3 regions of the Variovorax sp. SRS16 genome follow, and region 2 is predicted to be linked to each of the others. Evidence: predicted binding sites of a transcription regulator. Region 2 holds the regulator's gene; each other region holds the start of a gene.
The links. Region 2 encodes sigma-54, which starts transcription at its own class of promoters, with help from an activator protein. Its sites were predicted from a motif close to TGGCANGNAANCTGCTTT; they were not measured.
Positions count from the first base shown of each region.

Region 1 (9,537 bases), 5.1 Mb from region 2:
CAACGTGTGGCGATCGCCCGGGCGCTCGCGATGAGCCCGAAGATCATGCTGTTCGACGAGGTCACCTCCGCGCTCGATCCCGAACTCGTGGGCGAAGTCCTTCAGCTCATGCAGGCGCTCGCACGCGGCGGCATGACCATGATCGTCGTCACCCATGAGATGGATTTCGCGCGGCAGGTGTGCGATCGGGTGGTCTTCATGGACAAGGGCCAGATCGTCGAAGCCGGCGCGCCCGATGTCGTCTTCCGCCATCCGAGCGATCCCCGCACCCAGCAGTTTCTCTCGCGCGTGCTTCACCGGCTCGGTGACGGCGAGCGATGAGGGTGGCGTTTCGACGCGATCGGAACCCGTTGGCCGTGGCACTGGGCTGCGCCTGCCAGAAAGTCTTTATTACGAAGGAGTGGTCATGACGAATTCGACAGTGATTCAGGCCGGCGCATCGGTCGCAGGCACCATGCTCAAGCGCAGCGCGCGCATCGCATTGCTCGCCCTCGCGGTACCCGCGGCCTGGGCCCAGGGTGCCAGCCAGTGCATGACCGTGGAGAAGGTCCGCGCCGCGGGCGGATGGAACATCGTGACGCAGGTGCCGCAGTTCGAGCCGTATTGGTATGCCGACGACAAGGGCACGCTGCAGGGCATGGACCACGACATGCTGACCGAGGTCAACAAGGTGCTGAACATTCCCGCCACGCGCTACACCACCGTGGCCTGGGCCGGTGTGCTGCCGGCGCTGCAGGCCGGCAAGAGCGACTTCGTGCCATTGGCCATCGCCGTGACAGACGCGCGGCGAAAGACCTTCGCGTTCTCCTATCCCGAGGGCGACAACTCGATCGTGATCTTCACGCGCCCCGACGCCGGCATCAAGGGGCCGGCCGATCTGGTCGGCAAGACGGTCGGCGTCGAGATCGGTTCGGCCGGCGAGTCCACTGCCATGGCGCTCAGGGAAAAGGCCAAGGCCGACGGCAAGGACATCAGCATCAAGGCCTACCAGCACAACGTGGATGAATTCCTGGACCTGGGCAACAAGCGCATCGATGCGGTGCTGATCAACGGCGCGCCGGTCGCGGCCTACATGAAGAAGCATCCCGGCAAGTTCGTCAATGCCGGCCTGGCGGACAAGCCCTTGTATGCGTCCTGGGTGTTCCGCAAGGAGGACTTCGGCGCACCCGGCTGCATCGGCGACGAAGTGAATCGCGCGCTCAAGGTCTTGCGCGAGAAGGGGGCCACCAAGGCGATCCAGATGAAGTGGTTCGACCATGAAATGCAGCTGCCGGACTATGCGACCTGGAAGAGCGTCGAGTAAGACCGAGCGACGGAGACCCTCGTGAACATCGATCTGCAAGCGTTCTTCGATCCGCGCCAGGTGCTGGACAACACCGATGTCCTTCTCGCCGGCGCCTGGACCACGATCGAGCTCTCGGTGGTGTCGGCGGTGATGGCCGGCGTCGTCGGCGTGATCCTGTCCACCACGCGCTCCTCGCGCTGGCGCATGGTGTCCGGGGTCACGCGAACGTGGATCGAGCTGGTGCGCGGCACGCCGCTGCTGGTGCAGATGTACCTGCTTTATTACGGCCTGCCTTCGCTGGGCATCACCTTGTCGCCGCTGGTCGCGGCGGCGCTGGCGCTGGGGCTGAATTCGGGCGCCTATGTGTGCGAGATCCTGCGCTCCGCATTGACGGCGGTCGTGCGTGCGCAAAGCGAAAGCGCAAGGGCGCTGGGCATGGGCCATGCGATCACGCAGATCCGCGTGGTGTACCCGCAGGCCATCCCGATCGCCTTGCCCGGCCTGATTGGCGAGGTGATCGACATCGTGAAGTGGAGTTCGATCGCCTCCATCGTCGTGGTGCCGGAAGCGACCCAGGTCGTTTCGCAGATCGTGGCGCAGAGCTACCGCGGCTTCGGCATCATGTTTCTGACGCTGGCGCTGTTCTACCTGGCGCTGACCTTCTCGCTGTCGACGCTGAGCCGCCGTCTGGAAAAGCGCATCACGCGCTATCGGGTCAGGGTGGCACATGCTTGAGCTGAATTTCGCGCCGGTCTTCAAGGCCTTCGACCAGCTCATGGCCGCGGCCATGTACAGCCTCGCCATCGGCGTGGCGGCGATGGTGCTCGCCATGCTGGTCGGTACGCTGGGCATGGCGCTTTCGCAGATGCGATCCAGGGCCGCCAGGCGCGCCGTGCTCGTCTATGTGGACCTGTTCCGCGGCACGCCGCTGCTGGTGCAGATCCTGGTCCTGTTCTACGGACCTTCGGCACTGGGCGTGCCGATCCCTCCCTACGCCTCGGGGATCATTGCACTCGGGCTCTACTACGGCGCCTACATCATGGAGATCATGCGCGGCGCGTTCGAGAGCATCCCCGCCGGCCATGTCGATGCCGCGCGCGCGATGGGCATGCCGGGCTCGCGCATCTTCTGGCGCATCCAGTTGCCGCAGACGATCGCCGTCGTCGTCTCGCCGCTGTCGGGTCAGTTCGCGCGCCTGTTCAAGGCCTCATCGCTGCTGTCCGTGATCGGTGTCACCGAGCTGACCGTGCGCGGCCACGTGATCATGACCAACACGCTCGCGCCCATCGAAACCTGGCTGGTCGTCGCCGGGATCTATCTGTTCTTCAACACCATCGTCGTGGTCGGTGCCCATCTTCTCGAGCAGCATCTGACGCGCGGGCGGCGCTGACAACGGTTCATGCGCCAAGCTGATCGCCTGGGGCGAGGACGACGAGCGTGTCATTACGCACAACGACCGAAGCGGCAGAGTAAGACGAATTCCTGAAAGGGTTTATCCCGGCTGACTGCGACAGGTCATCCGTAACAATTGAACACAATTCTGGCCACCTTTTCCATGCCGGCCATCGCTTGAAGGAGCGTCATGAAGACCGTGCGTGTTCTCTGTTGCGCCGCTGCGCTGGCCCTCGCCGGCGCCGGCGCGAGTGCCCAGATCCTGGTCGGGCAGTCGGCCGACATGTCGGGCCCGGTCGCCGCCAGCGTGAAGGAGACGATCGCCGGCTCTCAGCTTGTCATCGACGATGTCAACGCCCATGGCGGCGTCAATGGCGAGCAGATCGAGGTGATCCGTCTCGACGACGGCCTCGATGTCAAGCGCTCGGTCGAGAACACGCGCATCCTGATCGAGGACAAGAAGGTCGTCGCCTTGCTGCTCAATCGCGGCACGCCCAACACGCTGGCGGTGATTCCGCTGCTGGACAAGTACGGCGTGGCGCTGATCGGCCCTTCCACCGGCGCGATGGCGCTGCACAAGCCCTTGCAGAAGAGCGTGTTCAACGTGCGCTCGACCTACCAGCGCGAGGCCGAGAAGGCGATCCAGTACCTGTCCACCGTCGGCATCCAGCGCATCGCGGTCGTCCAGGCCGACGACTCCTTCGGCAAGGACGCGATGGAAGGCGCGGTGAAAGGTTTTGCGCAGGCGAAGATGAAGCCGATCGTGGTGGTGATGGCCGACCGCAACAAGCCCAACTACGCGACCATGGTGCCGCAGCTGGTCGACTCGAAAGCCCAGGCGGTCGTGTGGATCGGCTCGGGCACCGCGGTGACCGACGGCGTCAAGGCGCTGCGGGCGGCGGGTTCGGCGGCGCAGATCATCACGCTCTCGAACAACGCCGCCTCGGGCTTCATCAAGGAACTCGGCACCGCCAGCGCGGGCGTGATCGTGACCCAGGTGCTGCCCTACGAGCGTTCCTTCGGCCATCCGATGATCAAGGAGGCGATGGCGCTGGCGAAGGCCAAGGGCCAGAACGAGCTGTCGCCGGCGCTGCTCGAAGGCTTCGTCGCCACCAAGGTGCTGGTGGAGGTGCTTCGCCGCGCCGGGCCCAAGCCGACCCGCGCCCGGGTGCTCGCGGCGCTCAACAACTTCCAGTTCGACGTGGGCGGCGGCCTCGATGTGAGCTACACGCCGCAGGATCACTCGGGCATCAGCTACGTCGATCTGTCGATCATCAGCGGCGGACGGTTCAAGCGCTGAGGCGGCGGGCAGAGGCGGGACTGTCGCACCCGGCGCTCAGGCGCCGGCACGCAGCGCGCGCCGATATTGAACCGCCTCCGCCACATGCGCGGCCTGCACCTCGCCGGCGCCGGCCAGGTCCGCGATCGTGCGCGCGACCTTCAGCGCGCGGTGCGTGCTGCGCGCCGACCAGCCGAGCCTTGCCGCGGCCGCGTGCATGAACTTCAACGCTGCCGGCTCGAGCGCGGCATGGCGGTCGATCTCGGTGCCTTGCAGCGCCTGGTTGGGCTTGCCCTGTCGCGCCAGCGCGAACGCGCGCGCCGCCGCCACGCGCGCACGGATGCCCTCGGTCGCGTCGCCGGCCGGCACGTCGAGCAACTGCTGTGCCGAGACCGCGGGCACCTCGATGTGCAGGTCGATGCGGTCGAGCAGGGGACCGCTGAGCTTGCCCTGGTAGCGCAGCACCTGGTCCGGCGTGCAGCGGCAGGCCTTGAGCGTCGAGCCGAGGTAGCCGCACGGACACGGGTTCATGGCCGCGATCAACTGGAAGCGCGCGGGAAATTCGGCCCGGCGCGCGGCGCGCGCGATCGTGATGCTGCCGGTCTCCAGCGGCTCGCGCAGCGCCTCGAGCGCGGAGCGGCTGAACTCGGGAAACTCGTCGAGAAAGAGCACACCGTGGTGCGCCAGCGAGATCTCGCCCGGCCGCGGCGGCGAGCCGCCGCCGACGAGGGCCACGGCGCTGGCGGTGTGATGCGGGCTCACCGTGGGCCGGCACATCCAGCGCTCGACCGCGAAGCGGCCGCCCAGGCTGGCGATGGCAGCGCTTTCGAGCGCTTCGTCGACGCTCATCGCCGGCAGCACACCGGCGAAGCGCTGGGCCAGCATGGACTTGCCGGAGCCCGGCGGCCCGACCATCAGCAGGCTGTGGTTGCCGGCGGCCGCGATTTCGAGGGCGCGCTTGGCGCCCGCATGCCCTTTCACATCGGCGAGATCGGCGGGCCGCACCGCCGGTCGCGCGGCCTGCGGCACAACCCGCGCCCATCCGTCTGCGCCGGCTTCGGGCAGCGGCTGGGCTGCATCGGCCGCGAGAAACTGCCGTACGACGTCGAGCAGGTGCGCCGCGCCATACACCTCGGCGCCGGGCACCAGCGCGGCTTCCTGGGCGCTGTCGGCGGGCAGCACCAGCCGCGTCGCGATCCCGCGCATGTGCAGGGCCAGCGCCATCGCGAGCGCGCCGCGCACGGGCCTGAGTTGACCCGATAGCGAGAGCTCGCCTGCGAACTCGTTACCCGCGAGCCGCGACGATTCGATCTGGCCGCTCGCCGCGAGGATCCCGAGCGCGATCGGCAGATCGAAGCGGCCCGAATCCTTCGGCAGGTCGGCCGGCGCGAGGTTCACCGTGATGCGCTTGTTGTTGGGGAATTCGAGCCCGGCGTTCTGGATCGCCGAGCGCACGCGTTCGCGTGCTTCCTTCACTTCGACATCGGCCAGGCCTACCAGCGTGAAGCTCGGCAGGCCGTTGGCCAGATGCACCTCGACCGTGACGCTCGCGGCTTCCAGGCCCAGCAAGGCACGGCTCTGCACCAAAGACAGACTCATTCCTCTCCCTTTCCCCAAGATGGTGCTTTCCATCTCTTGTTCGATCTGCTGCATGCCCGGCCCGGCGGCGTTGTTACAGCCTTTTGACAGTTTGGCACGCTCCCTGCTTTGACCTGGATTCCATTCCATTTCAAAACACTCCGAGGAGTCTCTCGATGATGCACCGTAAAACCGTCCGGCTGCTGGCCGCGGTCGCCTTCGCCGCCCTGCCGATGCTCGCGAGCGCGCAGACCGCCGACGCCAGCGCAGCGCCGGCGGCGGCCCCAGCCCCGAACCTCACCGGCAACGTCTCGCTCACCAGCGACTACAAGTTCCGTGGCCAGGACCAGGACGTGATCGGCAGCAACGGCTTTGCCAAGACCCGCTCGGTCAAGCCCGCCGTGCAGGGCGGCTTCGACTACACCTTCGGCGACAGCGGCTTCTACGTCGGCAACTGGAACTCCAGCGTCAACTGGCTCAACGGCAACAGCATCGAGACCGACCTGTACGGCGGCTACAAGATGAAGGCAGGCGTCTTCGACCTCGACTTCGGCGTGCTCACCTACCTGTACCCCGGCAACACGCGCGGCAACACCACCGAGCTCTACGGCTCGGCCGGCTACACCGACGAGGTGATCGGCTCCTTCACGCTGAAGTACTCGCACACCGTCTCCAAGGACTACTTCAACTACGCGGGCAACAAGGACGGCTCGGGCCTGAGCGGGCGCAACACGGGCTACCTGAACCTGGCCTATTCGAAGGAGATCATGCCCAAGCTCACGCTCAAGGCCGCCCTGGGCTACACGCACATGAGCGCGGACATCCGCAGCCTGGGCTACAAGAGCTACGTCGACTACAACGTGGGCGCCTCCTACGACTTCGGCAACGGCCTGTCGCTGGCCGGCTCGGTGCAGGGCGCGAACCAGAAGAACGCCTACCTGCTGACCGCCAGCCCGGGCGTGGACTTCGGCTTCGGGCCCATCGGCGCCACCACCTACTCGCCCAACAAGGCGCGCTTCATCGTCACGCTGACCAAGACGCTCTAGTCATGAAGAAGCGCGGCCCGCGCGGCCGCGCCGTCCCGTTCCATCGTTAGGAGATACACCATGAAGCTGGTCACAGCCATCATCAAACCGTTCAAGCTCGACGAAGTGCGCGAAGCGCTCTCGGCGATCGGTGTGCAGGGCATCACCGTCACCGAGGTCAAGGGCTTCGGCCGCCAGAAGGGCCACACCGAGCTGTACCGCGGCGCCGAATACGTCGTCGACTTCCTGCCCAAGGTCAAGATCGAAGCGGCCGTGGCCGACGAGCTCGTCGAGCGCGTGATCGAGGCTGTCGAGAGCGCCGCCCGCACCGGGAAGATCGGCGATGGCAAGGTCTTCGTCTACGACCTGGAGCAGGTCGTCCGGATCCGCACCGGCGAAACAGGGCGCGAGGCGCTCTGACCGCAAGGCACGAAAGAAAAAACCAAATGAAAAAACTGCTTGTCTCACTCGCGCTCGGCCTGAGCGTTTTCCTGGCCGGCACGGCCGGCTTTGCCCAGACGACGGCGCCTGCAGCCGACGCCTCGGCCGCGGCACCTGCGGCTGCTGCGCCCGCTCCGGCAGCCGCCGCTGCACCGGCCACAGCCGCCGCCGCATCCGCGCCGGCCGCCGATGCGTCGGCCGCCGCGGCACCCAGCTTCAACAAGGGCGACACCGCCTGGATGATGGTGTCGACGCTGCTCGTGATCATGATGACCGTGCCCGGCCTCGCGCTGTTCTACGGCGGCCTGGTGCGCAGCAAGAACATGCTGTCGGTGCTGATGCAGGTGATGGTCACCTTCTCGATGATCGTGGTGCTGTGGCTCATCTATGGCTACAGCCTCGCGTTCACCGAGGGGAATTCCTTCGTCGGCGGCTTCGATCGGCTCTTCATGAAGGGCATCTTCGATGCGGCCACCGGCGTGTTCGCGCCGGGTGCGACCTTCAGCAAGGGCGTCTACATCCCCGAACTGCTGTTCGCCGCCTTCCAGGCCACCTTCGCCGGCATCACCTGCTGCCTGATCGTCGGTGCCTTCGCCGAGCGCATCAAGTTCTCGGCCGTGCTGCTGTTCATGGCGATCTGGTTCACCTTCAGCTATGCACCGATCGCGCACATGGTCTGGTTCTGGATGGGCCCCGATGCCTACGCCAACAAGGACGTGGTCGATGCGATGAACGCCAAGGCCGGCCTGATCTGGCAATGGGGCGCGCTCGACTTCGCGGGCGGCACCGTGGTGCACATCAACGCCGCCGTCGCCGGCCTCGTGGGCGCGGTGCTGGTCGGCAAGCGCATCGGCTACGGCAAGGAAGCCTTCACGCCGCACTCGCTCACGCTCACCATGGTCGGCGCCTCGCTGCTGTGGGTCGGCTGGTTCGGCTTCAACGCGGGCTCCGCGCTCGAAGCCGGCACCAGCGCGGTGCTGGCCTTCATGAACACCTTCTCGGCCACAGCCGCGGCGGTGCTGGCATGGTGCATCGGCGAAGCGCTGATGCGCGGCAAGGCCTCGATGCTCGGCGCTGCGTCGGGTGCCGTCGCCGGCCTGGTGGCGATCACGCCGGCCGCCGGCAATGTCGGCCTGATGGGCGCGATCGTGGTCGGCTTCGTCGCCGGCTTCGCCTGCCTCTGGGGCGTCAACGGCCTCAAGCATCTGCTGAAGGCGGACGACTCGCTCGACGTCTTCGGCGTGCACGGCGTCGGCGGCATCGTCGGCGCGCTCCTGACCGGCGTCTTCAACACCCAGGCGCTCGGCGGTCCTGGCCTGGTGGGCGACTGGGTCACGGCAGCCGTGACCTCCAACGGCATCGGTGCCCAGGTCTGGATCCAGCTGAAGGCCGTGGTGCTGACCATCGTGTGGTCGGGCGTGGTGGCCTTCATCGCCTTCAAGATCGCCGACCTCACCATCGGCCTGCGCGTGACCGAGGAAGAAGAGCGCGAAGGCCTCGATATCTCGTCGCACGGCGAAACCGCCTACAACCGCTGAAGCGAACCGGCCGCCGCGCGCGGCCCGCTTCTTGCAACGGAAACAACGGGTTCTCCTTTGGATGTTCAGCCCGCCAGCGCTTCGGTGCCGGCGGGCTTCTTTTTTGCGTGCGTGTCGGTGGCGCATCCGGCCCGGTTCCGGTTTTGCGGGTAGATTCATCGCCATGTGGACGACGCTCGACGACAGCCTCTGCCAGCTCGGTGAATCGCCGTTCTGGCATCCGCACGAAGGTGCGCTCTACTGGCTCGACATTCCCGGGCGCGCCGTGTTGCGAACGCGCGGCGGGATCGGTGCTGCCACCGTCGAACGATGGAGCCTGCCCACCGAGCCGGGCTGCATGGCGCCGGCGCGCAGCGGCGGCCTGGTGATCGCGCTGCGCGACGGCATCTACCGCGCGCCGCAATGGGGCAGGCCGCTGCGATTGCTCGCGCGCGCCGACTACGACACACGCACCATGCGCTTCAACGACGGCAAGTGCGATCCGCTGGGCCGCTTCTGGGCCGGCACGCTCAACGAGGCCAAGGACCGGCCGAACGCCGCGCTCTACTGCCTCGACGCGCGCGGCGGCCGCGCGCCGGTGCTCACGCAGATGGCCAACGAAGCCACCACCGCGAACGGGCTCGCGTTCTCGCCCGATGCCTCGACCCTCTACTGGTCCGACACCGCGGCGCACCGCGTGCGCGCGTGGGACTGGGCGGCCGCGTCCAACGTGCTGTCGCGTCCCCGCGTGTTCCGCCAGTTCGAGGGCAAGCCCGCGGGCTGGACGCCGGAATCGCCGGTGCGCTACGAGGGCCGGCCGGACGGCGCCACGGTCGACGCCGTGGGCTGCTACTGGGCCTCGATGTTCGAAGGCGGTCAGCTGCTGCGCTTCGCAGCCTCGGGCGAACAACTGACGGCGCTGGCGACGCCGGTACAGTGTCCGACCATGCCCTGCCTCGGCGGCGACGACCTGCGCACGCTGTTCGTCACCTCCGCGCGGCAGGGCCGGCCCGCATCGGA
Region 1 is NZ_LR594666.1:240,160-249,696, forward strand. It holds gene E5P2_RS01145 (amino acid ABC transporter ATP-binding protein) at 1-321, shown strand, start outside; gene E5P2_RS01150 (ABC transporter substrate-binding protein) at 407-1,303, shown strand; gene E5P2_RS01155 (amino acid ABC transporter permease) at 1,325-2,020, shown strand; gene E5P2_RS01160 (amino acid ABC transporter permease) at 2,013-2,675, shown strand; gene E5P2_RS01165 (ABC transporter substrate-binding protein) at 2,868-3,977, shown strand; gene E5P2_RS01170 (YifB family Mg chelatase-like AAA ATPase) at 4,014-5,555, opposite strand; gene E5P2_RS01175 (TorF family putative porin) at 5,714-6,580, shown strand; gene glnK (P-II family nitrogen regulator) at 6,641-6,979, shown strand; gene E5P2_RS01185 (ammonium transporter) at 7,006-8,538, shown strand; gene E5P2_RS01190 (SMP-30/gluconolactonase/LRE family protein) at 8,702-9,537, shown strand, end outside.
Region 1: the regulator sigma-54 is predicted to act here: its motif matches at 5,648-5,665, upstream of E5P2_RS01175 (TorF family putative porin).

Region 2 (9,537 bases):
AGTGGACCAGCACCGACGCCGTGCGCTTCTTCCTGCTCAGCCGCAAGCCCGACACCGAATACACCTTCGACATCGACCTCGCGCTGGCGCAGAACAACGACAACCCGGTGTACTACGTGCAGTACGCCCATGCGCGCATCTGCTCGGTGCTGGCCGCGTGGGGCGGCGATGCGGCGACGCTTGCCGGCGTCGACCTCGCGCCGCTGCAGAGCCCGGCCGCGCAGGCGTTGATGCTGCAACTGGCCCGCTACCCCGACATGCTCGCGGCCGCGGCCAAGGACTTCGCGCCGCACGACGTTACCTTCTACCTGCGCGAGCTGGCCGCGAGCTACCACAGCTACTACGACGCCGAGCGCATCCTGGTCGACGACGAAGCCGTGAAGCTCGCCCGCCTGGCCCTGGTCGCCGCCACTGCGCAGGTGCTGCACAATGGTCTCGCAATTCTCGGCGTCGGCGCACCGCGCAAGATGTGATTTCGATTTCCCCAACATGAAACAAAGACAAAGCGGCAACATCGTCATCGGGCTGATCATCGGCCTGGTGCTCGGGCTCGGTGTGGCGCTCGGCATCGCGGTCTACGTGACCAAGGTGCCGATCCCGTTCATGACCAAGACCCAGCGCGGCGGCGCCGAGCAGGACGAGGCCGAGGCCCGCAAGAACAAGGACTGGGATCCCAACGGGCCGCTCGCCGGCAAGGCAGGCGCGCGCGCGCCGGTGGCCTCGGCACCGCAGCCCGCTTCGGTCGGGCCGCTCAATCCGCCGACGCCTGCCGTGCCGGTGGTGGTCGCGCCGAGCGCCCGCGCAGCCTCGGCCGCCGTGACGCCGCCGCGTGCCGCCTCGCGCACGGCGCCGGTGCCGGCCGAAGCCAATGCGCTGCCGCCGTCGAACGATCCGCTCGGCGATCTGGCCAAGGCCCGCTCGAGCGGCGACACGGCGACGGCCGGCGCCAGCGACCCCTTCCTGTACTTCGTGCAGGCGGGCGCCTTCCGAACCAACGACGATGCCGAGGCCCAGCGCGCCAAGCTGTCGCTGATGGGCGTGGAGGCGCGGGTGACCGAGCGCGAGCAGGCCGGCCGCACCGTCTACCGCGTGCGCGTGGGTCCGTTCAACAAGAAGGACGACGCGGACCGGCTCAGGGAGCGGCTCGACGGCGGCGGACTCGAGGCCGCCCTGGTGCGTGTTCAGCGCTGATCGCCTCTTTCCCTTTACTTCATGCGGCCCGGGAACTCCCGACCCGGCCGCGGGCTCTTTCAGCCGCACAGGAGAATTTCTGAATGAAACGTCGTGACTTTTCGCTCGCCGCTGCCTCGCTCGGTCTTTTGCCGCTGGCCATACCTGCGCTGGCGCAGAACCGGCCGCCCAAGGCCGGCACCGATTACATCGTGCTCGGCAAGCCCGCGCCCGTCGACTCGCCCCCGGGCAAGGTCGAGGTGGTCGAGTTCTTCTCGTACAACTGCCCGCATTGCGCGGCCTTCGAGCCCCAGCTCGAAGCCTGGCTCAAGCGCCTGCCGCCGCAAGCCGCCTTCAGGCGCATCCCGGTGCCCTTCGTCGGCAACGACACCGAAACCAAGCAGCGCCTCTACTACACGCTGGAGGCGATGGGCAAGGTGGACGACTACCAGCTCAAGCTGTTCCAGGCCATCCACCAGGAGCGCCAGAACCTGTTCGGCGACGCCGCGATCCTGGCCTGGTCCGAAAAGCAGCCGGGCCTCGATGCCAAGAAATTCGCCGATCTGTTCAAGTCCTTCTCGATCGTCGGCAAGGCCAAGCGTGCGACGCAGCTCACGGGCGACTACCAGGTTGCCGGCGTGCCGGCCCTGGGTGTGGCCGGACGCTGGTACATCGACGGCGACACTGCCGGCTCGCTGGACAAGATGCTGCAGGTCACGGAAGCCCTGATCGGCGAAGCCCGAAAGGGCTGACGCCCTCCTCGCCCCTCTCGAGAAGCCCGCTTCGGCGGGCTTTTTCATCACCGCGCGGGACCGCTCATCGGCCGCATACAATCGTCGAGCAAGTTTCGTGCCTTTATGACCTCGCGATCTCCTTCCTACTCCTTTCGTTTTCTTTCCCGGACCGTCTTCCTCGCGCTGGCGCTGGCCGGTTTCGGCTCGGCCGCGCTGGCCGAAAAGGCCGATCGCAGCAAGCCGATGAACATCGAGTCGGACGCGATGCGTTACGACGACCTCAAGCAGACCAGCGTCTTCACCGGCAACGTGGTGGTCACCAAGGGCACGATCATCATCCGTGGCGCGCGCATCGACGTGCGGCAGGATCCCGAGGGCTACCAGTACGGCGTGGTCACGGCCGCGCCCGGCAAGCTGGCCTACTACAAGCAAAAGCGCGATGCCGGCGTCGACGAGTGGATCGAGGGCGAATCGGAAGTCATCGAATACGACAGCCGCGCCGACAACGTGAAGTTCATCCGCCGTGCGGTGATGCGCCGCCTGATCGGCGCCAAGGTCAACGACGAGAGCAGCGGTCCGCTGATCGTCTACGACCAGAGCAACGACACCTTCACCGTCAATGGTTCGACGTTGCCGCCGGATGCCGGCGTGTCGGCGCCGGCATCCGGCCGGGTCAAGGCCATCCTGACGCCCAAGGCCCAACCGCCGGTGGCGCCGGCTTCCGCGGGCGCCTCCGCGCCTGCGGCCAAGCCGGCCGCACCGGCGCCGGTGGCCGCGCCGGGCACGGGGCTGCGTTCCAGCACCACGCTGGATGGAGAGCCACGCAAGTGATCGAAACCGCCGGCATGAGCGAAGCGACGGGCGCAGCGAGCAGCCGGCTCGAGGCGCGCGGCCTGCAAAAGAGCTATGGCAGCCGCAAGGTCGTCAAGGATGTCTCGCTGGGCGTGCAGAAGGGCGAGGTGGTCGGACTGCTCGGACCCAACGGCGCGGGCAAGACCACCTCCTTCTACATGATCGTCGGGCTGGTGCGCGCCGATGCCGGCGTCATCACCATCGACGGCGAGCCGATCGCGCACATGCCGATCCACCGCCGCGCCCGCATGGGCCTGAGCTACCTGCCGCAGGAAGCCTCGATCTTCCGCAAGCTCACGGTCGAGGAAAACGTGCGCGCCGTGCTCGAGCTGCAGCGCGAGCCCGACGACAAGGGCCGGCCGCTGCCGTTGAGCAAGCTGCGCATCGAAGAGCGACTGGCCGAGCTGCTGTCCGACCTGCGGGTCGACCATCTGCGCGATTCGCCGGCGCTGTCCCTGTCGGGCGGCGAGCGCCGCCGGGTCGAGATCGCGCGCGCCCTCGCCACGCAGCCGCGCTTCATCCTGCTGGACGAGCCCTTCGCCGGGATCGACCCCATCGCCGTGATCGAGATCCAGCGCATCATCAGCTTCCTGAAGGAACGCGGCATCGGCGTGCTCATCACCGATCACAACGTGCGCGAGACGCTGGGCATCTGCGATCACGCGTTCATCATCAGCGACGGGCATGTGCTGGCACAAGGCACGCCTTCGGAGATCGTCGACAACGCCGAGGTGCGGCGCGTGTACCTGGGCGAGCATTTCCGGATGTAGGGACGGCAATCCGATGAAGCAGGGTCTCTCGCTTCGAGTCTCTCAGCATCTCGCGCTCACGCCGCAGCTGCAGCAGTCGATCCGGCTGCTGCAGCTGTCCACGCTCGAGCTGAGCCAGGAAGTCGAGCAGATGCTCGACGACAACCCGTTCCTCGAACGCACCGCCGAAGAAGCGCAGCGCGAGGAGTTCGGGCTCGACGCGGCCGATGCACCGGTGCGCGACGACGATCGCCTGGCCGAGGGCGACGGCGAGCTGCCGTCCGGCCCGTCCGCGCCGCTGGCTGACGCCGGCGTCGGCAGCACGAGCACCGCGGCCGAAGCCGACGCGCCGGCCACGGCCGACAGCACGGATGGGGAGCCCGGCTGGGAAGGCGATGGCACCGTCGATGTGGCACCCGACGACAGCGAGTGGGGCGGCGACGCGCCCGCGCGCGCCAACAACCTCGGCAACGACGAGCGTGCCGATGCCACCGAACTGGCGCGCAGCCAGGAGTCGCTGCAATCTTTCCTGCACCGCCAGGCATTGGGCCTGCGGCTGGACGACAACGACCGCGCCGCGCTGCGCTTCCTGATCGAGTCGCTCAACGACGACGGCTACCTCGAGGACTCGCTGCCGGCGCTCGCCTCCGGCCTCGCGGGCGAAGACAACGACCAGTTCGACGAGCTGGTGCACCACTTCCAGGTCGCGCTCGGTCTGCTGCAGAGCCTGGAGCCAGTCGGCGTCGGCGCCCGCAGCCTCGGCGAATGCCTCACGATCCAGCTGCGCGCGCTGGCGCATGCGAACGAGGGCGACCAGGAGGCGCAGATCCGCAAGATCGCGATCGCCGTCTGCAAGCAGCCGATGGAGCTGCTCGCGCGGCGCGATTTCAAGCGCCTGGCCACGCTCACCCGCAGCAGCGAAGACACGGTGCGTGCCGCGCTGCAGGTGATCGCCAGGCTCGAGCCCAAGCCGGGGCGCCGCTTCGTCGATGTCGAGCGCAACGTCGTCGTGCCCGACGTGATCGTCACGCGCATCGGCCAAGGCACGAACGTCAAGTTCCGCGTCATGCTCAATCCCGAGGTCATGCCGCGCCTGCGCGTGCACGACATCTACGCCGGCGCGCTCAAGCAGCACAAGGGCGAGGGCAGCCAGGCGCTGTCGCAGCGCTTGCAGGAGGCGCGCTGGTTCATCAAGAACATCCAGCAGCGCTTCGACACCATCCTTCGCGTGTCCAACGCGATCGTCGAGCGGCAGAAGAGCTTCTTCGTGCATGGCGAGCTCGCGATGCGTCCGCTGGTGCTGCGCGAGATCGCCGACGAGCTCGGCCTGCACGAGTCGACCATCAGCCGCGTGACCACCGCCAAGTACATGGCGACGCCCTTTGGCACCGTCGAGCTCAAGTACTTCTTCGGCTCGGCACTCGGCACCGAGACCGGCGGCAACGCGTCGAGCACCGCGGTGCGCGCGCTGATCAAGCAGTTCGTGAGCGCCGAGGACACGAGAAAGCCGCTGTCGGACAGCCAGGTCTCCGAGATGCTCAAGGAGCAGGGCATCGAATGCGCGCGCCGGACCGTGGCCAAGTACCGCGAGGCGCTGCGCATCGCGCCGGCCAATCTGCGCAAGGCCCTCTAGGGGTTCACGCGATGAACGGCCCGGGGTTCCTGTCGCGCTGGCTGGGCCTGGGGCTGGCGGCGCTGATGATGCTGTTGGCCAGCGGCTGCGCGATGCTGCCGAGGGAGTTCGCGCACACGCCCTCGAAGGCCGTCCCGGCATCGGCCGACACCGCGCTCGGCCGCATCGCGCAGGCCTCGTCGCCGGACCCGGACCTGAGCGGCTTCCGCCTCATGCCCGGCGGCGATTTCGCGCTCAACACGCGCCTTGAACTGGCGCGCCGGGCCGAGCGCACGCTCGACGTCCAGTACTACCAGATCGAGGATGACGAGACGGGCCGCTATTTCCTGCGAACGCTGCGCGATGCAGCCGAGCGCGGCGTGCGCGTGCGCCTCTTGATGGACGACCTCTACACCTCCGGCGAGGACGAACTGCTGCTCGGCCTGGCCGCGACGCCGAACGTGGAGCTGCGGCTGTTCAATCCCTTCCCGGCCGGCCGCGGCAGCCTCGTGAAGCGCTTTACTGCCTCGCTGTTCGACTTCGACCGCGTCAACCACCGCATGCACAACAAGCTCTTCATCGCCGACGGCGCGATGGGCGTGGCCGGCGGGCGCAACATCGGCAGCCAGTATTTCACCCAGACGGCCGGCGCCAACTTCCTCGACATCGACACCTTCGTGGCCGGCGCGCTGATCCCGCGGCTGGCGAGTCTGTTCGACCAGTACTGGAACAGCGACTACGTGCGGCCGATCCAGACCGTCGTCGCGACCGGCCTTTCGCCCGACGCGTTGCGGCGCAGCTTCGACGAGAAGACCGGCCCGGCGACCACGCCGGCGCCGCGTTCCTCGGCGCCGAACGACGTGCTCGGCTACAGCCCGATCCCCGAGGACATCAAGGCCGGCAAGCTGGACCTGATCTGGAACCTTGCCGAGGCCTATGCCGATTCGCCCGACCGCGTCATCGACAAGCCCGTGACCTACGGCGGCGTGCCGCTGCTCGATGTCGACAGCGTGCGCTACAACGTGGTCGAACAGATGCGGCGTTCGCGCTCCGACGTGACACTGGTGTCACCCTACCTGATTCCGGGCAAGGCCGGGCTGGAGGTGATGCGCGAGATCCGCGGGCGCGGCGTGAAGATCAGCGTCGTCACCAACTCGCTGGCGGCCACCGACGAGCCCGTGGTCCACACCGGCTACCGGCGCTATCGGCCCGACATGCTGCGGCTCGGTGCCGAGCTGTACGAGCTCAGTTCGGCGCGCACGCGGCGCAGCGTGCGGCTGGGCCTGTTCGGTTCGCAGGTCGGTCGGCTGCACGCGAAGGCGGCTGTCTTCGACGGGCGCACGCTGTTCCTGGGCTCGATGAACTTCGACCCGCGCTCGGACACGCACAACACCGAGATCGGACTCATCATCTACAGCCCCGAGATGGCGCAGCAGCTGCTGAAGCTGATCGAGGTGCTGAAGCAGCAGGGCGCCTACCGCGTGCGCTTCACGCCCAGCAGCGAACGGCTCGAGTGGGTCAGCACCGACGGCGGCACCGAGCAGGTGCTGACGCAGGAACCCGACGCGCGCCTGTGGGACCGCGTGATGCTCGAACTGCTCGCGCCGCTGGCGCCCGAGAGTCTGTTGTAGCCCTCGGTAGGACTACTGGATATCGATGGCCTCGACCTGCACCAGCAAGTGCACCTTGTCCTCGAAGCCGAAGTTCAGTCCCCACAGGATGCCGAACTGGCTGCGCTGCACCGTGGTCTCGAAGTCGCCGCCGCACACCTGCCGGTTGATCAGCGGGCTGATGTAGCAGCCGAAGCGGCTGGCCTTGAGCGTGACGGGGCGCGTCTGGCCCATCAGCGTCAGCGTGCCGGCCACCTCGGTGACCTTGTCGGCGCTGAAGGCGATCTGGTCGGAAACGAAGCGGCCGGTCGGAAACTCGGCGACGTTGAAGAAGTCCTTGCTCAGCACGTGGCGGTTGAGCAGGTCGACGCCGGTGTTGATCGAGGCGATGTCCATCGTGATGTCGACCTTGCCGCCGGTGCCGCTGTTGTCGATCTTCACCGAGCCGTCCTTGGTGCTGAAGCGGCCGCGGTTGGTGGTGGTGCCGTAGTGGCCCATCTCGTACATCACGAAGGTGTGGGTCGGGTCGACCACATAGGTGCCGCCCTTGACCGGCCCGCCGCTCGGCTTGGCGGCTGCTTCGGGCGCCTGCTGCGCGGCGGCGAGCGTCGCCATGGCACCCAGTGCGGCGAGGAGGATGAACGGCTTCATGGAGGGCTTTCGCATGGCATTGGATGTGGAAAGGGGCGCTGCCGTTACAGCGGGCCGAGGCCGGTCAGCACCAGCTTGAACTGGACCTGCACGTCGTCGCCCACCATCGAGGTGTCGGTCCATTCGCCGTCGCCGACCTTGAACGCGAGGCGCTGCAGGGTCAGCGTGCCGGTGGCCACGGACTGGCCGCCGCTCTGCGCGATGTCCACCGGCACGGTCACGTTCTGTGCGGTGCCCTTGATCGTCAGCTTGCCCATGACCTCGAAGTGCCCGCCGCCGGTCGCCTTGATCGCGTTCGACTGGAAGCTGGCCTTCGGAAAGCGGGCGGCATCGAACCAGGCCGGCTTCGGCAGTTCGGCATCGCTCTGCGGCAGGCCGAGCGTGGCGCTGCCGACGTCGATCTGCAGCGCCACGCTGCCGCCTTCGGGCTTCTTCGGATCGAAGGCGATCTGGGCATCGAAGCGCTGAAACGTGCCTTCCACCGGCACGCCCATCTGCTTGGTCACGAAGGCGATCCGCCCCTGCCCGGGCACCAGCCTGGCCATCGGCCCGGCAGCGCTGGCCAGCCCTGCGACGGCAAACAATGCAACGGCGCACAAGGCCCGCCCGGCTGGCAAAGCCAGGCCCCTCCGGGAAACACCGCGGAACCGGCTCCGCCGGGCCGCAGGTGTTGTCCCCGCCGAGGGGGAAGGCGGCCACACGAAGTGGGCAAGCCTGGGGGAGAGCTTCATATCCACATGCGATCCAGCAAATCGTCGCGGTCGACGAAGCGGTGCTTGAGCGCGGCACCGATATGCACCCCCACCACCGCGGCCAGGAGGAAGGCGCTGACCTGGTGCATCGGCTTGAGCACCGCTTCGGCAAATTCCTTGTCGACTGCCACGAAGTCCGGCAGCGGCAGCACGCCGAACAGCACGACCGGCAGCCCGAGCGCGGAGGTGTAGGCCCAGCCGAGCAGCGGCACCGCGAAGAACAGCAGATACAGCAGGAGGTGCGTGCTGCGGTAGACGGACAGCTGCCAGCCCGGCATTGCGTCGACGATGCGCGCGCTCAGGGGCGGCGGTGGATGCGAAAGGCGCCACAGCAGGCGCACGGCGGACAGCGTCAGGATGGTGATGCCGGCCCACTTGTGCCAGTTGAAGAGCCGCAGCCGCAGCGGCGAGAAGGGCAGGCCGGCCATGTACAGCCCGACGCTGAACGACGCCGCGATCATCAGCGCGAGCAGCCAATGCAGCGCGATCGCCACCGCGCCGTAGCGACGGCCGCCGCCGGGGCGAGGCCTGGCCACGGGATGCTTCAGCGGCTCGGCGGACATGCGTGGAGCATAAGCCGCCGCTCAGACTTTTGCGCACAGCAGCAGCAACTCGCGCAGCGCCTGCGGCTGCACCGGCTTGCGCAGCGCACCCCAGCCGCGGTCGCGCGCGAGCTTCTGCGTCGCTTCGTCGATATCGGCCGAGATCAGCGCGATGGCCAGCTGGGGCCGCTGCCGCTGCAGCTGCTCGGCGAGCGCGATGCCGTCGAGTTCACCCGGCAGGCGGATGTCGCACAGCGCGATGTCGATCGACGGCAGATCGGCCAGCGCGATCGCCTCGGCGGCGCTGCCGTAGACGCGCGGCCGCGCGCCCCACAGGTGCAGCAGCGCGGCGATGCTGTCGGCGACCACCGCGTTGTCCTCGACCACCAGCACGGCCAATCCGGCGCGCAGGCCGGCGTTGGCGTCCGGGGCGGCGGTGGCCTGCGGCGGCGCGTCGCTCGCCGCCTGCGCAAGGCGCGCGTCGGCCGGCGCGGCCGGCACCACGAAGCCGAACACCGAGCCCTGGCCCGGCCGCGAACGCAAGCTGACCTGCAGGCCGAGCCGCTGCGCGAGCCGGCGCACGATCGCCAGCCCGAGCCCGTGTCCGCGCTGCAGGTTGCGCTCGACGTTGCCGACCTGTTCGAAGTCGCCGAAGACGCGCTCCTGCGCCTCGAAGGCGATGCCGATGCCCGCGTCGCGCACCTCGACGCGCCAGCCGCCGCTGCGCCGGCGGCAGGCGAGGAGCACGCGGCCTTGCGGCGTGAACTTGAGCGCGTTGTCGACCAGGTTGCCGAGGATGCGCCGCAGTGCGACGCCATCGGTCCAGGCCACCGCATCGGCCGGGCAGCGCACGCGCACGCGGCCG
Region 2 is NZ_LR594666.1:5,292,102-5,301,638, reverse strand. It holds gene argS (arginine--tRNA ligase) at 1-473, shown strand, start outside; gene E5P2_RS25600 (SPOR domain-containing protein) at 490-1,191, shown strand; gene E5P2_RS25595 (thiol:disulfide interchange protein DsbA/DsbL) at 1,275-1,922, shown strand; gene lptA (lipopolysaccharide transport periplasmic protein LptA) at 2,028-2,735, shown strand; gene lptB (LPS export ABC transporter ATP-binding protein) at 2,732-3,526, shown strand; gene E5P2_RS25580 (RNA polymerase factor sigma-54) at 3,540-5,138, shown strand; gene E5P2_RS25575 (phospholipase D family protein) at 5,150-6,748, shown strand; gene E5P2_RS25570 (YceI family protein) at 6,761-7,378, opposite strand; gene E5P2_RS25565 (YceI family protein) at 7,423-7,923, opposite strand; gene E5P2_RS25560 (cytochrome b) at 8,106-8,693, opposite strand; gene E5P2_RS25555 (hybrid sensor histidine kinase/response regulator) at 8,715-9,537, opposite strand, start outside.

Region 3 (9,537 bases), 1.9 Mb from region 2:
GGGCCGTGTCGTCGGACGGGGTTGGGCGGTGTGCCGGCGGCTGCTGACGCTGTCGGCGTGAAGGGTGTCCGGCGCGCGTGCGGCCGGAAGGGACGCGGGACCGCGTCTTCACCAAAGCGGTGCTTCGTTACACCGCAGTCCCCATCACGCAAGACGCATGCCTGCCTGCGCCGGCCCCCGTGTCCTATGCTCGTGTGTCTGTCCAACGCCCCGCGATGAATTCCCTTCTTGTTGTCCTGCCGGACGAAGCTGTCGACCCGCAACTGCCCGAGGGCTTGCGCGCGATCCTTGCACAGGCCGGGCTCGTGCTGATCGGCTGCGTCGGCCATGGCGACATGGGGCGCCAGGTCCGCGCGTTGGCGCCGCAGCATGTACTGATCCATTGGTCCGCGCCGATGCCCGCGCTGATCGAGGCACTGCAGGCCTGGTCCGGTACACCGCCGTGCGCGCTGAGCCTGGCCAGCGCGCCGCTCGATGGCGCGCTGCATGAGGCATTGGTGACACTCGGCGTGCAGGCCTGGACAGCGATCGACACCCTCGATGCCGGTGCGCTGCGTGCGCTGCTCGCGCGGGCAGCGGCGCGGTGGCAGCGCGAGGCCGCGCTGCGCACCGAACTCGGCGCGATGCGCACCCGTCTGGACGAGCGCAAGTGGATCGATCGCGCCAAAGGTCTGCTGATGGCTGCGCGCGGCATCGGCGAGGACGAGGCCTTCGGCTTGCTGCGCGGCGCCGCGATGCATGCCAATCTGCGCCTGGGCGAAGTCTCGCGCTCGGTGGTCGAGGCGACGCAATGGGCCGATGCGGTCAACCGCGCCGGCCAGTTGCGCATGCTCTCGCAGCGCCTGGCGCGGCTGGCCGCGCAATCGATGGCCGGCATCGATGCGCGGCGCAGCAGGGCGCTGCGCACCGAATCGGCCGAGCGGGTGCAGGCCAACCTCGATCATCTCGGAACGCTCGCGCTCGACGCGGTCGGCACACGCGCGCTGGCCGATGCGCAGCAGGCCTGGCAAGCCCTGGCGACGGCGCTCGCGGCCCGCATGGCGCCGTCCGCGCTGGCCGGGATCGACGCATGCGCCGAAGCCTTGCTGACAGCTGCCGAGGCCTTGACCGATGTGCTGGAGGCCTCCGGCGGGCGGCGCGCGCTGCGCATCGTCAACATCTGCGGCCGCCAGCGCATGCGCGTGCAACGGCTGGCCAAGGATGCGCTGCTGGCATCGATGGCGCCCGCGCATGGCGCGCGCGATCGGCTCGTGGCGACCATGGATGCGTTCGAGGCGGCGCTGCTCGAACTCGAGCGCGCGCCGCTGAGTTCGCCCGAGATCCGCGCCGAGCTGGCGGCGGCGCGCGACGAATGGCTGCGGCTGGTGCGCGGCGTGCACGGCGCCGACAGCGCCGAAGGGCGCGCCGCGCTGGTGCGCGCCAGCGATGCGCTGGTCGCCACCTTCGAGCAGCTCACGGCTTCGTACGAGCACAGCCTGCAGGTCATCATGTCCTGACTCCGTCGTGCGCGCGGCGTCGGGCGGTGCGCGTGCGGGCGTTCAGGCCGCGGCCTGCTCCACGTGCGCCTGGCGCGTGTAGAGAAAATCGATCACGGCCTTGCGGGCGCGAAGGTAGGCTGCATCCTCGGCCAGTTCGACGCGATCGCGCGGGCGCGCAAGGTCGACGCTCAGCACCTCGCCGATGGTGGCCGCCGGGCCGTTGGTCAGCATCACGATGCGGTCCGACAGCAGCACCGCTTCGTCGACGTCGTGCGTGACCATCACCACCGTGCTGCGCGTCTTGTGCACGATCGCGAGCAGCTCGTCCTGCAGCCGGGCGCGGGTCAGCGCGTCGAGGGCGCCGAAGGGCTCGTCCATCAGCAGCACCCGGGGCTCCATCGACAGCGCGCGCGCGATGCCGACGCGTTGCTTCATGCCGCCGGAGATTTCGCCGGGGCGTTTCTGCGCGGCCGGCGCGAGGCCGACCAGCGCCAGCGCGGCGTCGGTGCGCGCGCGCAGCTGCGCCTTGCTCTCGGTCGCCGCGAACACGCGCTCGACCGCGAGGTACACGTTCTCGAAACAGCTGAGCCAGGGCAAGAGCGAATGGTTCTGGAACACCACGGCGCGCTCGGGGCCGGGGCCCTTGATCTCCCGGTTGGCGCACAGCAGCACGCCTCGGGTCGGCGTGCCGAGGCCGGCGATCAGGTTCAGCAGCGTCGACTTGCCGCAACCCGAGTGGCCGATCAGCGTGACGAACTCGCCCTTGGCGACATCGAGGTCGATGTCGCGCAACGCGAGGAAGCTGCCCTTGGGCGTCCTGAAGCGCTGCTCGACGCCCTGGATCGCGATGTACTTGCCGTCGTCGTTCATGCCTTCACCTCCTCGAACGTGAATGCGGTGGCGACCTTGATCAGCGCGAACTCGAGCACCAGCCCGACGATGCCGATGACGAAGATCGCGATGATGATGTGGGCGACGTTGAGGTTGTTCCACTCGTCCCAGACCCAGAAGCCGATGCCGACGCCGCCGGTCAGCATCTCGGCCGCGACGATCACCAGCCACGCGGTGCCGACGGCCAGCCGCACGCCGGTCAGCATGTAGGGCAGCACGGCGGGAAACAGGATGCGCGTGAGGATCTTCCATTCGGAAAGATTCAGCACGCGGGCGACGTTCATGTAGTCGCCGGGCACGCGCTGCACGCCGACGGCCGTGTTGATGATCATCGGCCAGATCGAGCAGATGAAGAGGGTCCAGATGGCCGCGGGATTCGCGCCCTTGAAGACCAGCAGGCCGATCGGCAGCCAGGCCAGCGGCGAGACCGGCCGCAGCAGGCTGATGAGCGGATTGAACATGCGCCCGAGAAAGTCGAAGCGCCCGATCGCGAAGCCGGCCGGGATGCCGACCGCCGCCGCCAGGCCGAAGCCGAGCGCCACACGCCGCAATGACGAGAGCACGTTCCAGCCCACGCCCTGGTCGTTGGGTCCGTTGCTGTAGAACGGATCGCTGAACACGACCAGCGCTTCCTTCCAGGTCTGCAGCGGCGACGGGAAGCCGTTGCTGCTCTTCATCGCCACCAGTTCCCAGACCAGGACCAGCAGCGCGAAGCCGAGCAGCGGCGGCAGCACGCGCTGCCACAGCAGGTTGAAGTCGCGCGGTGTGCGCGCCACGGTTTCGTTCGCGGCCTGCTGCGGCGCGGCGGACATCATCGGGCGCACCGGCACGGCGCTCTTGGCCGCGACCGGCCTGGGCTGGCCGGCATCGAGGGGCGGGGCATGGAAGACGGCACTGACCATGGCGGGCTCCTCAGGCATGGACCTTGAATGAATCGGCGTACTTCTTCGGATCCTTGCCGTCCCACACCACGCCGTCGAACAGCTTGCTGGTGCGCAGCGGATCCTTCGGCACGCCGACCTTCATCGCGCCGGCGACCTCCTTGTAGAGGTCGATCTGGTTGATCTGCCTGGCCACCGCGAGGTAGTCCGGGTGCTCCTTCAGGAGGCCCCAGCGCTTGTGCTGGGTCAGGAACCACATGCCGTCGGACAGGTACGGAAAGTTGACCGCGCCGTCGTCGAAGAACTTCATGTGGTTGGGGTCGTCCCAGGTCTTGCCCATGCCGTTGTCGTAGCGCCCGAGGATGCGCTGGTTGATCGCATCGACGCTGGTGTTGATGTACGACTTCTCGGCCACCACGTCGGCCATCCTGTTCTTGTTCTGCAGGTTGGCGTCGATCCACCTGCCGGCTTCGAGCACGGCCATCATCACGGCTCGGCAGGTGTTCGGGTTGGCCTTGACGAACTCGGCGCGCGTGCCGAGCACCTTCTCGGGATGGTCCTTCCAGATGTCCTGCGTGGTGATCGCGGTGACGCCGATCCTGTCCATGATGGCGCGCTGGCCCCAGGGCTCGCCGACGCAGAAGCCGTCCATGTTGCCGACGCGCATGTTGGCCACCATCTGCGGCGGCGGCACGACGATCACCTTGGCGTCCTTCACCGGGCTGATGTCGGCCGTGGCCAGCCAGTAGTTGAGCCACATCGTGTGGGTGCTGGTCGGGAAGGTGCCGGCGAAGGTGTATTCGCGCTTGTCCTTCGCCATCACCCTGGCCAGCGACGGCGCATCGACCGCGCCCTTGTCGGCCAGCGCCTTCGAGAGCGTGATCGCCTGGCCGTTGCGGTTCAGGCCCATCAGCACGGCCATGTCCTTCTTCGGCCCGCCCACGCCCACGTGCACGCCGTAGACGAGGCCGTAGAGCACATGCGACATGTCGAGCTCGCCATTGACCAGCTTGTCGCGCACGCCGGCCCAGCTGGCTTCCTTGCTGGGCACGATCTTGACGCCGTACTTCCTGTCGAAGCCCAGCACGGAGGCCATCACGACGCTGGCGCAGTCGGTCAGCGGGATGAAGCCGATCTTCACCTCTTCCTTCTCGGGCTTGTCCGAGCCCTGGGCCCAGACGGCTGCGCGCAGCGCGGGGTCGAGGCCGGCGACGCCCGCGGCCGCAGCTTGCAGGATGCGGCGGCGGCTCAGTGCGGGTTTCAACGAATCGGTCATGGGACGAACTCCGAAAAGGAAAGGGACACATCACGAAAGCGCAAAACGAAAAGGCGTCCTCATCACGCCGGGGCTCGCTCGATGACGAGCCCTTGCGGGATGGGGACGCCTTTGTCCGGTCGATGGGCCGCACCCGTCGTTGGATGCCGCCTGTCTGAAGACCTTCGTCGGTCTATGGCTCTCGGGATTGCAAGCTGCGTGCCAGCCGAAGCGCACGTTCGTGCACCATTTCAGTCATTCCAGGTATTCGGCCATTGAAAGTACGGACTCCGCCACTTCGACCAGCCGACGGCCCTGGTTCATCGCGGTCCGGCGCAGCATCTTGTGCGCCTCTTCCTCGCTCAGGCGGCGGTGCGCCATCAGCAGTCCCTTGGCGCGCTCGACCAGCTTGCGCTCGTTGAGGGCGGCGCGCACGGTGTCGAGCTCGTCGCTCATCGCCTGCAGCCGATGCGATTGCTCCTGCACGATCTCGAGGATCGAGCGTTCGAGCTGCCGCCCGTAGACGGTCGTGCCCGCCGACGGCGGCGACGCGGCCGCATCGCCGAAGAACAGGTCGGCCGGCGCATCCGCGTCGCCCACCAGCCGGGCCAGCAGCGCCTCGTGCACCTGCAGGTCCGCGCGCGCCTGCGCGGTCTTCTGCGCGCACAGCTGCCGCAGGTCGGCGGCCAGGCGGTCTTCGACATCCTTCATCGCATCGATGCGGTGCGTCGAGCAGTCGAACCAGGCCTGGCTCAGGCCCGTGTCGAGCGCCACGCCCGCGGGCGCCGCGCAGGCGATGCGGCGAAAGCGCTCCAGCTCGGCGAACTGCAGGGCAGGCCGGTCGGTGGGCCGGAGTTCGCCCGGGTGCGAAGCCGTGAACTCGGCGAAAACCTGGAAGCAGCGTTCCTGCGACTCGATCAGGTGCAGCCAGTGCTGCTGCCGCGCGCTGTCGTTGTGGCCCGAGGCGAAGGCCGCGGCGCCGCAGGCGCGTTCCTGGCCCGCGAATTCCTTGCCCTGCATGAAGTTGAACATCGCGACCAGCAGGCGCGAGATCTCCGGCGAGGTCGCGCCGTCGGCCGCCTCGAACACGACCGCGAGCAGCCCGGCGATCAGCTTGACGAAAGCCGCGGTGGCCTGCGCGGCATCGATCTCCGTCGCACCGATGCGGCCGCGCAGCGCGGGCAGGGCGTCCAAGCCGGGCAGCACCCAGGCGATGCGGCTGAAGAGGCGGGCGCCGTTGCCGATGCGGCCGGCGTCCGTTTCGAGCCGATCGAAACCGGTGCGCACCGCCCGCTCCATCCGCACGCATTCGACGACTTGCGCACTGCGTTGGACCGCGAAGCCCTGGCCGCGCGAACCCAGCAGCAGGTTCGACAGCCCGCGCTCGCGTTGCAGCGCATGGACCAGCCGGCCGATGGCGCCGACCAGTTCGCTGGTGCGTGCGAGCTGCTCCAGCGCGTCGATCTCGCAGCGCAGCGCGGCCATCAGGAAATTCGGGCCGGATTTCATCGTCGGGCGCTGCAGGGGCGCGGATCGCGGGTCCGGGAGGAGGGCATAGGGGCATGGAGCAACATTCGTGCCCCGAAAACGGGCGCCCCCTACACTCGCCGCATGCTCGTTCTGGGAATCGAATCGTCGTGCGACGAAACCGGCGTGGCCCTGGTGGAAGCCGGTGCCAGCGGCCTGCCGCGTCTGGCCGCGCACGCGCTGCACAGCCAGATCGCCATGCACCAGGCCTATGGCGGCGTGGTGCCTGAACTGGCCAGCCGCGACCACATCCGCCGCGTGCTGCCGCTCGCGCAGGCGGTGTTCGACGAAGCCGGCCGAACGCTGGCCGAGGTCGACGTGGTCGCGTACACGCGCGGGCCGGGCCTGGCGGGCGCGCTGCTGGTGGGCGCCGGCGTGGCCTGCGCGCTGGGTGCTGCACTGGGCCGGCCGGTGCTCGGCGTGCATCACCTCGAAGGGCATCTGCTGTCGCCGTTCCTGAGCGCGGATCCGCCCGAATTTCCCTTCGTCGCACTGCTGGTGTCGGGCGGGCACACGCAACTGATGCGCGTCGATGGCGTGGGCCGCTACATGCTGCTCGGCGAAAGCATCGACGACGCGGCCGGCGAAGCCTTCGACAAGAGCGCGAAGCTGATGGGCCTGCCTTATCCCGGCGGCCCGTGGCTGGCCAAGCTGGCGGAGCAGGGCGACGCCACGGCGTTCAAGCTGCCACGGCCGCTGCTGCACAGCGGCGACCTCGACTTTTCCTTCGCCGGCCTGAAGACGGCCGTGCTCACGCAGGCGAAGAAGCTCGGCAGCGAGCTCGAAGCCCGCAAGGCCGATCTCGCCGCATCGACGCAGGCCGCCATCGTGGAGGTGTTACTGAAGAAGTCGCTGGCCGCGCTCGAAGAGACCGGCCTGGGACGGCTGGTGGTGGCCGGCGGCGTGGGTGCGAATCGCGCGCTGCGGGAGCAATTGAACAGCGCCTGCGCGGCGCGTGGCGTGCGTGTGCACTACCCCGAGCTGCACCTGTGCACCGACAACGGCGCCATGATCGCCATGGCCGCGGCCATGCGCCTGCAGTCCGGTGTGGAGGCGGCAGCCGAGCGCTATGCCTTCGACGTCAAGCCGCGATGGCCGCTGGCGTCGCTGGCCGCTCCAGCGCTGGCCGCCTAGGCTGCGGCGCGATGTCCTTGCCGTGCGCGGGCAACGGCAGCACGTCCAGCATCTTGCGCCAGAGCCGCGACCACTGCGGCCAATCGTGGCCGCCTTCGGTGGTGAACACGCGGCCGGCCGGCAATGCGTCCGCCAGCAGGCGATGGTTGGCCGCGAAGCGATCGCTCAGGCCGAAGCCCAGGTAAAGCGGCGGCAGGCCCTTGGCGGGCTTGGGGGAGGCATATTGCTGCAGCCACGGCCAGAGCTTGCGGTCGACTTCCTCGTCCGGCGGCGGGCCCTCGGGCGCCTTCCAACTGCGCAGGCCGCCGGCCTTCTGGATCTCGGCGCCGATCGGGCGCCGGCCCAGGTAGGGCGCCAGCGCGACGATGCCGTCGACGGTGCCCGGCTTGGCGAGCTCATGGATCAATGCGCCGAAGCCGCCGATGGAAATGCCCACCAGCCAGATCGCCTTGTAGCCCAGCGCCCGCTGGGGCTGGATGACGTCCTGCTGCAGGCGCTCGATGAAGGTCTGGTCGTAGTAGTACGACACGTCGGCGTCGACCAGCAGCGCGTCGGCGGCCAGGTCGCGTTCCCGCACGGCGTTGACGAATCCTTCGCGCTCGAACTCTTCAGGCTTCAGGAATGCACCCGGCAGGAACACCAGGAGGGTTTCCGAGCGCGAACCGTCGTTTGCGAATTTCAAGTGCGTTTTCATGGCGCTTCGTCTTGTGCTCCTCACCCGCGGCTTTCGGGGCCTGGTAAGCGAACGCAGATTTTGAGTACAGCATTGAAAAAACCGCCACAAAACGTGACGTTATCCGCACTTATTGTCAGATCAAATGAAGTCGGGCCGGCAACAAAAAGTTACCGGCCCGGATATTGTGGTTTTTTTGATTTGAAGGCGCAGACGGATCAGTTGATCGCAAGTTGCGCCGCGTTGCTGACCGGCACCCGTTTGCCCAGTTTCAGCGTCAGCACGCCGTTCTCGAGCTTGGCCTCGCTGGCGGCGACGTCGATGTCCTGCGGCAACTCGTAGGCGGCCTTGAACTGGCGCTTGGCGTCGGCCTTGCTCTCGATGCGCACGACGGCGCCTTCGATGCCGACCGTCAGGTCTTCGCGCGAGAGGCCCGGCACGTCGAGCGTGAGGGTCCAGGTCTTTTCATCCTGCTCGACATTGAGCGCCTGGCGTGCGGTGGCGGTGGAGAAGGCATCGTTCACGAAGCGCTCGAAGCTGCGGTCGTAGGTGCGCGGAACGAAGCGGGAGGTGCGAATGGCGGGTGCGAAAAACATGGTGAAGACTCCTGAATGAACACAACGAGAGGGACAAGGAATGTGTGTCCCGTACACTGCGCGGCGTTTCAACCTGAGTGCCGCTTGCCACTTCATCTAGGCATGGCGGCGCGCGTTTCAAGACAATGAACTCCAGCTTTATTTGGCGCCGAAGGGCCTTGAAAATCGGCGCCCTGGCGCTATGCGCACCGGCGATCGCGCAGGTGCATGCCCAGTCCGCGGCGCCCATCCGGCTGGCGCTGATCGAGAGCATGAGCGGGCCCTTCGCCAACACCGGGGAGGCCGTCTTCCGCAACATCCTGTGGGCTGTCGAACGCGTGAATGCGCGCGGCGGCGTCAAGCTGCCCGGCGGCGCCCGGCCGCTGCAACTGGACCGTTACGACAGCAAGGGGCAGAACGAGGAAGCGCTCTCGGCCTTGCGCGCCGCGATGGACGACGGCGCGCGCGTCGTGCTGCAGGGCAACTCGTCGGCCACCGCCGCCGCGCTGCTCGATGCCATCGACAAGAACAACGAGCGCGACCTGTCGCGGCGCGTGCTGTTCCTCAACTATGCGGCGGTCGATCCGATACTCACCAACGAGCGCTGCAGCTTCTGGCACTTTCGCTTCGACGCGCATGCCGACATGCGCATGGCTGCGCTGATGGACGTGGTGAAGGGCGATGCGGCGCTCAAGCGCGTCTACCTGATCGGCCAGGACTACAGCTTCGGCCAGGCCGTGCTGCGCGAGGCGCGGCGCGAACTCGGCGTGCTGCGCCCCGACGTGCAGATCGTCGGCGACGAACTGCATCCGATGGGCCGCGTGAAGGACTTCGCGCCCTACGCGAGCAAGATCCTCGCGAGCGGCGCGCAGGCGGTGATCACTGGCAACTGGGGCAACGACCTCACGCTGCTCGTCAAGGCGGCGCGCGAGGCCGGCTTCAACGGCACCTTCTATACCTTCTACGGCAATGCGCTCGGCGCGCCGGCGGCGATCGGCGACGCCGGCATCGGCCGCGTGCTGGCCGTCGCCGACTGGTTGCCCAACGTGCCGACACCCGAATCCGAAGCGTTCTATCGCGCGTTCCGAGAACGCTTCCCGAAGCCCGCCGACGACTATGTCCA
Region 3 is NZ_LR594666.1:3,363,932-3,373,468, reverse strand. It holds gene E5P2_RS16300 (ANTAR domain-containing protein) at 216-1,496, shown strand; gene E5P2_RS16295 (ABC transporter ATP-binding protein) at 1,539-2,348, opposite strand; gene ntrB (nitrate ABC transporter permease) at 2,345-3,271, opposite strand; gene E5P2_RS16285 (CmpA/NrtA family ABC transporter substrate-binding protein) at 3,282-4,526, opposite strand; gene E5P2_RS16280 (nitrate regulatory protein) at 4,761-6,014, opposite strand; gene tsaD (tRNA (adenosine(37)-N6)-threonylcarbamoyltransferase complex transferase subunit TsaD) at 6,117-7,166, shown strand; gene E5P2_RS16270 (esterase family protein) at 7,114-7,848, opposite strand; gene E5P2_RS16265 (Hsp20/alpha crystallin family protein) at 8,058-8,435, opposite strand; gene E5P2_RS16260 (branched-chain amino acid ABC transporter substrate-binding protein) at 8,561-9,537, shown strand, end outside.
Region 3: the regulator sigma-54 is predicted to act here: its motif matches at 6,070-6,087, upstream of E5P2_RS16280 (nitrate regulatory protein).